One region of the Bacillus sp. 37MA genome, then DNA from elsewhere that is predicted to be linked to it. Evidence: riboswitches for the same ligand, from Rfam matches in the RefSeq annotation. Region 1 holds a riboswitch; the other holds the start of a gene.
What was found. Region 1 has a riboswitch for cyclic di-GMP ahead of A3M5_RS0101200 (bifunctional diguanylate cyclase/phosphodiesterase). Riboswitches for the same ligand answer to the same signal wherever they lie in the genome.

Region 1 (6,184 bases):
GGCGGTTCGATCATTAAATATCCGATGCTTTTGTATATTCCCCCGATACTTGGAATGGCGGCGTTCAGTGCCCATGAGGTATCTGGAATTAGTGCCATTCAAGTTTTTTTCGCCGCCATCGCAGGGGTGTGGGCATACCGAAAAGGAGGTTATTTGAACAAAACCCTGATTATCTATATGGGAGCAAGTATTTTAATTGGAAGCTTCATCGGCGGTTATAGTTCTGGCATGATGTCAGAAGGGGACATCAATCTTGTGTATGGAATATTGGCCATAATTGCGGCTATTTTGATGTTTTTCCCGAAAAAAGGGATCGATGATATCCCACTTGATCAGGTTACGTTTAATAAATGGGTAGCGGCGGGGTTGGCCTTCATCGTTGGAATCGGAGCAGGAGTCGTTGGTGCAGCAGGAGCTTTTGTCCTCGTACCTATTATGTTGGTCGTCTTAAAAATTCCAACAAGAATGACCATTGCTACTTCACTTGCAATTACCTTTATTTCCTCGATTGGCGCCACGATCGGTAAAATCACGACCGACCAGGTTCTTTATGGCCCAGCAGCTATCATGATTGTCGCTAGTTTACTAGCTTCTCCTTTAGGAGCAAAGGCTGGACAAAAGGTGAATACGAAAATACTACAAGCCGTGTTAGCTTTATTAATCTTAGGTACCTCGATTAAAATTTGGATGGATATTCTTTGAAGATCATTGTTTGCACCGTTCGCTTGAGCAGCAAAACCAGATGTACTGACTCTTAAAAATCCGAATAGCCAGTACATTGTATTAAAAATCATAGTTCCTACAACCACTCCTCCGATATAAGCTGGATTAGGCAGTTGTCCAACCACTGCTGTATCTACTGCTCCTAGTAAGGGGGGTGTCATAGTTGAGATGGTGAGTGGGAAAGCTAAAGCAAGATAAGTCCGATGATTCAATTAATTAACCTCCTTAGGAATCAAAAATATGAAGCAATTCTTTTTCTTTGAGAACAGCTTTTGTTTTTTACATTAGTCTATAATATGACCTTCCTGCATGATTTGTCATCACGTATAAGATTCATAGATGATAGATCATGGAAGATAGATAAGAAAGCCCCATTCTAATGAAAGAAAGGAGGCATGAAACCACGATCAGTAAACGATATCAAGCACCGTATTTTTCTGTTGTGTTACTAAATGTTATAAAAAAACAATTAGCACCGTTTTTTACAATATATAAAAGTTAGTTCAATTTATGATAATGACAGAATGAAAGCATTTGAGTAACATCTAAAAGACAGACACAGCAATGAATTTATGGAACATATGTTAAAAGATGAATGTAAACCCTACTAAAAGAATAGAGGCGTCCTATTTTTTGAAAACAAAAAAATAAAACATTTTTTAACATAAGTAGAACAGAGTTTGAGATTTTCCACACTAGTAAAAAGTAGATGCGTCTGAAATGACACGCCGTAAAATCTTTTGACTGAGCAACAAAATAAAGATATTTATTTGAATGACGGTCCATCACAGATCATTGTGTTCGATTTTATTATATAGACAGATGCAGGGGAAACTTGGTTTCAAGGTATTCCAATCCATAAACGTAATAACGCCGCTTTTCGGGCGATCAGAGGCCGCAATCAAGCCGTGTTTCAAAATCCTTCCGCTGCTTTGAATCCACGACTGAAAGTGATGGACTCTCTTATGGAACCCCTTGATCAATTGAAAAATAAGACCCTTTCGTTTCTGGGTGATAGCAAATTGAGTCGAAGTGAAACGGCCGAACGACTATTACAACATGTCGGTCTTTCAGAAACGGTTCTGCACCAATACCCACATGAACTAAGCGGAACAAAAACAAAGGGTGTCTATTGCGAGAGCGATCAGTATCGAACCGACGTTCATTGTGCTAGATGAGCCAACATCTAGTTTGGATACGATCATTCAGGCGGAAATTCTGAACTTATTGAAAGATTTGCAGGAGAAGCTGGGATTTTCGTATATATTTATCTCTCATGATCTATCCGCCGTTCATTTTATGTGCAATCGGGTGTTGGTCATGAAAAATGGACAAATCGTAGATGATTGCGCCAGGGAGCAATTGTTTTCAGTGGAAAGGCATCCGTATACACAGCACCTGTTAAACTTGTTTGAAAATGACGATCTTAGGAATGTCATGTAATCGATAAAAAGGGATGGAGGGATCAAATGCTGCCGAGAGAACGACAACAACAAATTTTAATATGGATGGAAGAAGAGGGTGCTTTGCGGGTTTCTGAAATTAGTAAGCGGTTAACTGTGTCTACAGCAACCGTTTACAGTGACATTAAGCCACTAGTGGAACAGCAGTTGATCTTAAAATCATTGAATGGGATTTATTATCTTCCTAAAAAAACCCATGTATCCTCTTACGTTTGTTCGTATTGCAATAAACAGTCAAACACGAGATTATCTGTTCAACTCATCAAATTAAATCAACGAATTGAGCACACATGCTGCGCACATTGTGGTTTACTTCGATATCAACAAATAGGAAAAGAAGTTTCCCAAATCATTTGCTATGATTTTTTAAAGGATACAATGATCAGCGCCAAGATCGCCACATATGTAATAAATTCAGATATTCATCTTAATTCTTGTCAGCCACAGGTGATTACTTTCGAATCTGTAAAAAAGGCGAAACAATTTCAATCGGGGTTTGGTGGAAGTATTCACAATTTTGAAGAAGCCATTCAAGTGATGCTAGAAGAAAAGAATGGTGATCGTTGTTGCCAGCCAAAAAGAAAGAGAATCGAAAAGAATAAACGCTATCTACATGGATAGAAAGAAAAGAACCCTTAGATATTCGTGGGTTCTTTTCTGATTATGGCCCTATGAGTAGAGCAGAGAGATTATTTTACTAGCTTTAATGCACTTTCAGAAATGTAAAAGTCTGTCCCATTAACTTCTTTTTGTTGAGTTGATTTCTTTGTTGTTTGGATGACGATGTTTTTATTTGCTGGAAGCTCTACTTTCTGGATTCCTTTTTCAGCTACAAATACGGGGTTATTTGGACCTGTTAGTCAATACGCGTTGTAAATCCTTTCTTTTCTAAGGCGTCTTTCGCATTCGTATATAGTTGTTTTGTTAATTGATTTAGATCAAAGTCCATAAACTTGGCCATTGTTTTGGCAGTATCCGTATTTTCAACTAATCCTGTTGGTCTTGAAGGTCCGTAAGAATATAAGAATACGACTTCACCCGTATGGCCACCTGTTGTAAAGCTGATGTTCGCCTATTGGTTGGGTATAATATACTACTTAATTTATTGACTTTCGGACTTCAATAGCTATAATCAAGGTATAGTTTTACAATAGGGCTACTTTTTAACAAAATTAAACAACTTGATTATGGAAGCGATGAACAGCCATCTGTATGTGGGCACTTTGGATGACTGGGAGCAAGTAGTGCAACCGACCCTGCTATTTTTAATAGGTCGGTTTTTTTATTTAATCAAGTATATTTCTCTGAAAATACTATTAAATTAAATGTCATAGGTGATAAAAATGGGAAAAAAAAGATCGGTAACGGTGCCTGAACCAATAAGGCACGAGAATAAGGAAGAAATGGACGATATTTTGAAGGAACTGGCTGATGTTAAGTATGCTTTGGATCGATCATCGATTGTGGCTATGACGGATCAGCGCGGGGTTATCCTTTATGCTAATGACCAATTCTGTGAAATCTCTCAATATGAACAGGAAGAAATATTGGGACAAGATCATCGGATTTTAAATTCAGGCTATCATTCTCGAGATTTTATCAAGAATATGTGGGCCACGATTGGAGCAGGAGATATTTGGCGTGGAGAAATACGTAATAAGGCTAAAGATGGTTCATTTTATTGGGTAGATACAACCATTGTGCCATTTTTAAATGATCGGGGAAAACCGTATCAATATATCTCGATACGAAATGATATCAGTCCTCGAAAAAAAATGGAAGAAGAAGTACGGAAAAGTGAGGAAAAGTATCGGTTAATCACTGAAAATTCGTCAGATCTGATTTCAACGATTGATGAAGAGGGGAATCTATTATACATATCTCCATCTCACACGGTTCTATTAGGGCACGATTTGGTAGAGATGGAGTCTAGTCCTTTATTTCAATGGGTACACGAAGAGGATCGTCAAAGTGTCATTGACAGTATTCAAGACATGATTACAAAAGGAAAAGGGTCTTCCCAATTAGAATTCCGTATCCTAGCGAAAAGTGGAAATTATATTGATGTGGAAGCGAAGGTTAATTCTATTTTTGACCCATTTGGAATTGTGAAAAATTTAGTGCTAGTTATGCGGGATATAACCGAAAGGAAAAAGACAGAGCAAACGATTTATCATTTAGCTTACCATGATACATTGACTGAATTACCAAATCGAAGACTCTTTATGGATTGTTTGCGTAAAGAAGTCAATCAAGCCAATTCTGTTCGATCACAACTAGCCGTCATGTTTGTTGACGTCGATCGATTTAAACATATTAATGATTCTTATGGGCACGAAATTGGTGATCTTATTCTGATCGAAACAGCCAAGCAGATTAAGGAGTGTCTTCACTCAACAGACTTGGTTGCTCGTATAGGAGGGGATGAGTTTACCATTTTGTTGACAAATGTGTCGGATACAGAGAGGGTGGAAACCATTGCTCAAAGGATCAAAGACAGTTTCCAAGTACCGATAGAGTCTGGAGGAAAGGTATACAACCTCTCTTGTAGTATCGGTATTTCTCTCTTCCCCTCAGATGGAAAGGATGTGGATGAACTATTAAAACGAGCAGACATGGCTCTATATGCTGTTAAAGAACAAGGACGGAACGGGTATTTGTTCTTCCATCCAGATATGGAAGAACGATCATTGGAACGGATTCTATTAGAAAATGAATTGAAAAAAGCCATACAACAGAAGCAATTTTACATTGAGTACCAGCCTAAAATGAATCTTACCAGCGGACAGTTAATCGGCATGGAAGCCCTTGTTCGTTGGAATCATCCAGAATTGGGGAGGATATCACCTGGCAAGTTTATCCCGGTAGCTGAAGAAACAGGATTGATCCTTCCTCTCGGGGAATGGGTGCTTCGTCAAGGATGCAAGCAAAATAAAGATTGGCAGAATCAAGGCTATCCCCCACTAAGAGTATCGATTAATTTGTCTACCCGACAATTTTATCAATCTAACTTATTAGACAAGATAAAAGGGATTTTAAATGAGACCGGATTGGAGCCAGAGTGGCTGGAGCTTGAGATTACGGAAAGTATTTTTACAGATATCGATCAAGCAGTAGTCATCCTGCAAGAAATTAGAGAGTTAGGCGTTCATATATCTATCGATGATTTTGGAACAGGGTACAGTTCGTTCAGTTACATCAAGCATCTTCCCGTAGATACTTTGAAAATTGATGCTTCTTTTATTCGGGACATTCATCAAAACAAGGAAAGCCAGGCGATTGTCAAGGCGATCATGGACATCGCACAAACACTGAACTTAAATGTGATTGCTGAAGGGATTGAAAGCCAAGAACAGTTGATTGCCTTGAGTGAGGATGGCTGCAGTCAAGGGCAGGGTTTTTTATTCAGTAAACCATTGTCCAATCATGAATTTGAAAACTATTTCAAATATTCTACTGAAACAATTTGAGTCGTATAAAAACTGGATTTATATATTAAGTATGAGTGATGTGAATTTTTATAAAGAGCGCTTGGGTCCTTATGCCAAGCGTTTTATTTTGTCAGTTATCAAATTTGAATTCCAAAGTAAGAACAGATAGATCCTAAGGGGTTTTAGGCTATCGAAAATAATTAGTTTAATCACCCAAATAAAAAACGGTGAATACACTATCTATGTTCATTTTAAATGAGGGGGAATCGCTCATGTATCAATCATACCATTATCCATATGTAGGATACATGCCAGTTCAAGGGACAACGATTCAAGAGTTGGATTATACTCAACAGTGTCTGCAAACAGCCTTACAGCTTATAAAAGAATCCGTGCAGGGTGAACGAGAAGATGAACTTTTTTATCAATATTTAATCTCTATTGCACCAACTCAAGAAGAGAAAGAGATTATTGCTTCTATAAGGGATGATGAGAAAAAACATAATCAAATGTTTAGAATGATTTACCGTTATTTTACAGATCAAGAGGTTCAAAGCGTGAATGGAG
Region 2 (6,184 bases), 720 kb from region 1:
AACGTTGAAAAAGGAAGGGAAGTGATCACGTGATGGAAAAAGCGAAAATGAGTGCCTATCAGCTCTTCACACTTATTCTTTTATTTGAACTTGGCAGTACCTTGGTGCTTCCACTTGCCAGTGAGGCGAAACAAGACGCTTGGCTGGCGATACTTATCGCAATGGCTGGCGGTTTTTGCCTGTTTTTCATTTATTACCGCCTTTATCACTACTATCCGGATCTTCCGCTGACGGAATATGTGCAAATATTACTAGGATCCGTTTTAGGAAAAATACTTGCCTTCTGTTATGTTCTCTATTTTGTATATGGAGCTGCAGCCATATTACGTGCTTTCGGGGAAATGCTGGTCACCATTGCTTACCCGGCAACGCCTTTATTTGTCATCCATGCCCTGTTTATTTTGGTGATCGTTTATATGGTTTATAAAGGAATTGAAGTCGTCTCCCGAACAAGTGAAGTGTTGTTTGTCGGCATGTGCCTGCTTCTCTTGAGCGCCTTTCTTTTAATGATGATTTCAGGAAATATTCATATTGAAAACGTAAAACCAATACTGGAAGAAGGACTTTCGCCGGTGATCAAAACCGCTTTCACAGACTCGTTGTACTTCCCATTTGGACAAATCATCCTCTTTGCGATGATTTTCCCTTATGTCAAGGAACGTGAAAAAGTGAAACGCACCGGATTATGGGCAATGGGAATTAGTGGCTTGGTATTGTCACTTGTCGCAGCGGTTAACATAAGTGTTCTCGGTTTGGAGAATGCCTCACGTGCACAATTTCCCCTTCTAGCTTCGATCCAGTCGATTGAAGTAGCCGGATTTTTGGAGCGTTTGGATATTTATTATATCCTTTTTGCGATGCTCGGCGGGTTTTTCAAAATAAGTATCCATTTCTATGCGGCGGTGATGGGAGCGTCTCATTTATTTCATGTAAAACATCCTTCCCGTCTTGCTTATCCGATGGGCATGGTCGTTTTACTTATATCCATGGCCATCGCAAGCAGTTATACGGAATATATTCAAGTTTGGATAAAGGTTGAATCGCCGTATCTCAGTCCCTCATTTCAAGTAATCATTCCGATTCTTCTTCTCATCATTGCTTTTTTCAAAAACAGAAAGAAAGCAGCATAGAAAGAATAGGTTCCCTTTATATCATGTATTCGTTATCGTCATTGTAAAAAGTAGAGATCCAAAAAGGAGGATGATCTTATGATAGAAAAAGAAAAGGTAATCCAAATTTATCAGGATGTATTGAATGGAAAAAGAGCATGATTCCCTCAACATTGAAAAAAGAAGGGAAGTGATCACGTGATGGAAAAAGCGAAAATGAGTGCCTATCAGCTCTTCACACTCATCCTTTTATTTGAAACTGGCAGTGCCGTATTTTTTCCGATTGCCTTAGACGCGAAACAGGACGCCTGGCTGGCGGTTCTCATCGCCATGGCCGGTGGTTTTTGCCTGTTTTTCATTTATTACGGCCTTTACCGCTACTATCCGGATCTTCCGCTGACGGAATATGTGCAAAGATTACTAGGATCTGTTTTAGGAAAAGTGCTCGCCTTCTGTTATGTTCTTTATTTTGTGTATATAGCCGCAGACATATTGCGCGGTTTCGGGGCATTGCTGACCACCATTGCTTACCCCGCAACCCCTTTATTTATCATCAATGCCCTGTTCATTCTGGTGATCGTTTATACGGTTTATAAAGGAATTGAAGTCATCTCCCGAACCAGTGAAGTGTTGTTTGTCGGCATGTGCCTGCTTCTCTTGAGCGGTTTCCTTTTACTTATCATTTCAGGACTCATTCATCTTGAAAACTTAAAACCGGTACTCGAAGAAGGACTTTCACCGGTGATCAAAACCGCTATTACCCAAACGTTGTACTTCCCATTTGGACAAATCATCGTCTTTGCGATGATCTTTCCTTATGTCAAGGAACATGAAAAAGTGAAACGCACCGGATTATGGGCAATGGGCATGAGTGGCCTTCTATTGGCCCTTGTCGCAGCAGGTAACATAAGTGTTCTCGGTGTTGATCTTACTTCACATGCACAATTTCCTTCTCTAGCTTCGATCCAGTCGATTGAAGTAGCCGGATTTTTGGAGCGTTTGGATATTTATTTTATCCTATTTGTGATGATCGGCGGTTTTTTAAACATAAGTATCTCTTTCTATGCGGCGGTGATGGGAGCGTCTCATTTATTTCATGTGAAACATCCTTCCCGTCTTGCTTATCCGATGGGCATAGTCATTTTACTTGCATCCATGGTCACTGCAAGCAATTATATAGAATATGTTCAACAATGGAGGGAGGTTTTCTCTCGGTATTTCGAACCCTCGTTCCAAGTCATCATTCCTATTCTTCTTCTCATCATTGCTTTTTTCAAAAACAGAAAGAAAGCAGCATAGAAAGAATAGGTTCCCTTTTTATCCATTATTCGTTATCGTCATTCGGAGTGTGTGTTTCTATAACTTAGACCTAACGGGGAAAAACATTATAGTGTTAAAAACTAAACATTTTATGTCACAGTTCGAACAAACTATGAAGCAATGAGGATGGGGCGAAATGTTGCAGGATGCGTAAAACGTTCACAAATATTGAATTAAAAAAAGCGGCTGTATTTACTTCATACAGTCGCTCAATATTAGATAGGTGGCTACAGCAGGGGGAGGAGGCAAAAGCAAAAGCAAAAGCAAAAGCAAAAGCTAGATTAATTCAAAAAGGTCTTACGGATAATAGGTTGCTTCCTAGCAGTCAGTATCCGCCACCCATGAAAGATGCGCCAACGATGATTAACAAAATGAACAAAACAACAATTAGCACAAAGCTAGAGCCGTATCCACCAGATTTTTCACAACTCATAATTATCACCTCTTTTTAAATATAGTATGAAAAAATAGAGCCGAGTCTTGTACGAATGGTTCTATAAAAATCAAAAAGTGTTATCTGCAACGATTACAGCCATGTGAGTGATTACGGTGACTATGTGATGGATTCATGTAATTTTGTGATGGATCCATGTGACATTGTGATGGATCCATATAGCCCGGATCTACGACGACGTTTCTTGTCACAGGCTGATAAATATGGCGAGGAACGTTAACAATATGCTGCCGATTAACATTCACGATTGGGTGAATGACAGGAACCTCGCGTTTAATGTAGGAATCATGAAATACACACTTTGGGGGACAAATTATTGGTCTAATAGGACGACACATCCAAAACACCTCCTTGTTTACTATAATAGATGCACTATGAAGCGATTTGGAAACGGACAAACATCATGGGTGAGATTTTAAATTTGTTAAAAATGACATACACACAATGCAGGTAGCTATCTGCTCTTTTGAAAAGAAGACGATTATCGTAGGGCATTTGAGCAAGTTGGAAATACTAGAGTTACGAGCTTCGGGATGGAAACACCAGAGGGAAAAGAGAAATGGGATTCTGATTGCGAGGTAAAAAGGGAGGAAGCTCGATGTCAGGAATTATCGATGACGGCCAGGCTTCCGGACAGCATGAAGTGGCAGTTTTTATTCACGGCGGCGGATCATCACAGGGGCTATGAAAAATATGAATGAATTAAGCAACAAAGAAAGTCGGCTGGATATAGTCGATATGATAATAGACTTGTTAACGGGGAATTGGCATGTATTTTGTAATTGTTCCAGGTGGATTTTGTGCATACAACATTGAAAGTTTTGAAATGCTAGATGAAGCGAAAGATCGGGTGAAAGAGCTCATTGAAGTAGGACATAGAATAGCACGGTTGGCGCAGAAAATCCCGATGAAAATCAAAGTGGCAGTCGAGTTTTAAACAAAAAATAGCCAGGTTAATACCTGACTGTAAAAGAGTTGAAAAATGACAAAATAGGGTTGGGATATGACGGGAAACCGTCGTATAAAAACAGTATACCCATTCTAGAAAAGTTTATACAAAAAGATCGAGATTTCTCCTGTCCAGGCGAATTTAGAGCGGGCGGAGCAGAAAATTGAAGATCGGAAAAACGGCAGCCTTTTTCTTGTTTCATAAGAAAGGTTACTTTGTGTCGTCAGGAAAAGGAAGTTTAGTCAAGTTTCTGCATTGTATAGGAATATGGTTCTATTACAGTAACGTTGTCAATTTTTATACGGCGATCAGTCAACAGTATTTAAGACATGTAAAATAGACTATAGAGTACCTTTGGTATGTATCTCCCCCATAAAATGAGTAACAATAGCTGAATTTCTTATTAAATGAACCAATAAGTCTCCTATAAATGAGTAAATATACTTTAATAAATAATGAGTAAAATGAACTTTAATAATTGAAATAATTACTATTTTTGTTGACGTGACATTATTCGACATGATTTAATGTATATAAATTCTTAATGAAAAAGGCAAACTTATCGAAAGGTAAGGACGCAAAGCCATGGGTCTAATGTTCTGGTGAATTATGACAGCCAGGTTGCCAAATAGGGCTTTAACCCCGTATTTGGATCAATAACTGTTTAAGGTAGGGTGAAAAATGCGGGGAGAAAAAAATGAATTAAAAATGAACGTTGAAAAGTTTTTTTTGTTATTACAAAACTATCCGGATGACTTTGATTCGACTTCAGTATTTGTAAGGTTTTTGCGATCTTTTTTAAGGGTAAATGCTCGCGGGAAAATGTTACCTACTATTGAAATAATGACATTGATAAAAGAGCAGAAACCTAATGTGTTTCGTTCGATGAGCAAACTTTCAGAAGAAGATAACATGTTAGCCTTTTTGACTAGTTTATCGATGGATTTTCAACAAGCAGAAAGCCGACTCCAATCCATTTACGAAGGTAAAAGAGTAGGGCAATAAGGATGAGACGAAAATGGACAGATAAAGATGTTTACTTTTTAGAAAAACGGGTTGGGAACTGCTCCTTATCAGCCATCGCAAGCCAACTTAATCGAAGTGAGACAGCTATTTCGTTGAAATTAAAGAGACTGGGCCTGGGGAACACTAAAAACGCTACGGGCTTCTTAACTAGTAGTGAGTTAGCTGAAGCGTTAAATGTGGACAGAAAAACAGTATACAATTGGATTCAGTTTCATGGACTTGAATCAACATCGCGTATAACATGTTATAAACGAAAATTTTACTTAATTGACGTTCATTCTTTTTGGAAATGGGCTGAACAAAACCAAGAGAAAATCGATTTCAGTATCATTGAAAAACATGCCCTGCCTCCTGAACCAGATTGGATAGATGAAGCTCGTCAGACTAGTACAGACAAGAAAATAAAGACATATAAACGTTGGACAACAAAAGAAATTGAACTCCTTTTAAAGTGGAAAAAAGAAGGGTTAAGTTTCAAAGAGATTGCCGAAAAGCTGAATAGAAGCAGAGTTAGCGTTGAGCGTCGTTACGCACGATGTCAAAATAGCTAATAGTAAGGTTTGGAGCGTATAGAAAAGAGTACAGATTCCGTGAGTACTCTTTTTTGTTGTACAGTTACTATATATGTGAGCAGGGTAAATTTTTAATTACTTTTATTTTTCGGAATAATTTCTTGTGCAGAAAAATAGAGGGTATGTGTTAAAATAACAAAAATTAAATATTAAAGGAAATGATATTTTTGTTTATTAAATCATCTATTCTTTTTCAATATCTCTCATTAAAGAGAAAGTCGGATTGAATCCGTTCATTCGAAAAGAAGAATAACAAACAGCCCGCCTACTCGTCATGAGTAGACGGGCGATTTTTATTATGATAATTTGTCTTTTTTAAAAGCTCTTAAATAACCCATTGACGCTGCATATGTTGCTGCTCTTGGCGGAATCCCTTTTTTCTTTAATTCATCCACAGTATTTTGAATCTTTTTCCTAGCATTCACATTATCTTGGTTCAAATAGAACAACTCCTTATTATTTTCTATTTTCCCTTTTTGTCTTTTACGAGTGTATAGCCACCCTGGACTTATTTTGTCAACTAAAAGAGGTAAGTATACAAAAAGGACCGGCAGCAGCCAGTCAATCTCGTTCAGTTTTATATTCAACTAGCCAGTTATTTAAATAAAAGGAAAGGCTAATACTTTCCTCGTTTCATGTTTAGATACGTAAGCAGGGTGATCGGATCAGAAGCGGCGCCAGCTTGGTATACTTTTTTCAACTCTGTGCAGTTCTGATAGGACTCATATAGGGCAACAGGTTTTGGTTCTGCCTC

Region 2: another riboswitch for cyclic di-GMP. It lies ahead of A3M5_RS0105220 (hypothetical protein); the one in region 1 lies ahead of A3M5_RS0101200 (bifunctional diguanylate cyclase/phosphodiesterase).

The regions. Positions count from the first base shown of each region.
Region 1 covers NZ_KB889752.1:208,935-215,118, forward strand. Annotated here, with positions in the region: gene A3M5_RS0101185 (sulfite exporter TauE/SafE family protein) at 1-702, shown strand, start outside; partial or broken gene A3M5_RS24180 (MATE family efflux transporter) at 693-935, opposite strand; gene A3M5_RS23550 (ATP-binding cassette domain-containing protein) at 1,849-2,166, shown strand; gene A3M5_RS0101195 (DeoR family transcriptional regulator) at 2,193-2,807, shown strand; cyclic di-GMP riboswitch class II at 3,367-3,451, shown strand; gene A3M5_RS0101200 (bifunctional diguanylate cyclase/phosphodiesterase) at 3,530-5,656, shown strand; gene A3M5_RS0101205 (ferritin-like domain-containing protein) at 5,890-6,184, shown strand, end outside.
Region 2 covers NZ_KB889752.1:933,046-939,229, forward strand. Annotated here, with positions in the region: gene A3M5_RS0105190 (Ger(x)C family spore germination protein) at 1-25, shown strand, start outside; gene A3M5_RS0105195 (GerAB/ArcD/ProY family transporter) at 33-1,130, shown strand; gene A3M5_RS0105200 (GerAB/ArcD/ProY family transporter) at 1,311-2,408, shown strand; gene A3M5_RS24395 (YjcZ family sporulation protein) at 2,755-2,862, opposite strand; gene A3M5_RS25195 (hypothetical protein) at 3,653-3,820, shown strand; cyclic di-GMP riboswitch class I at 4,375-4,461, shown strand; gene A3M5_RS0105220 (hypothetical protein) at 4,514-4,837, shown strand; gene A3M5_RS0105225 (helix-turn-helix domain-containing protein) at 4,840-5,409, shown strand; gene A3M5_RS25710 (hypothetical protein) at 5,727-5,870, opposite strand.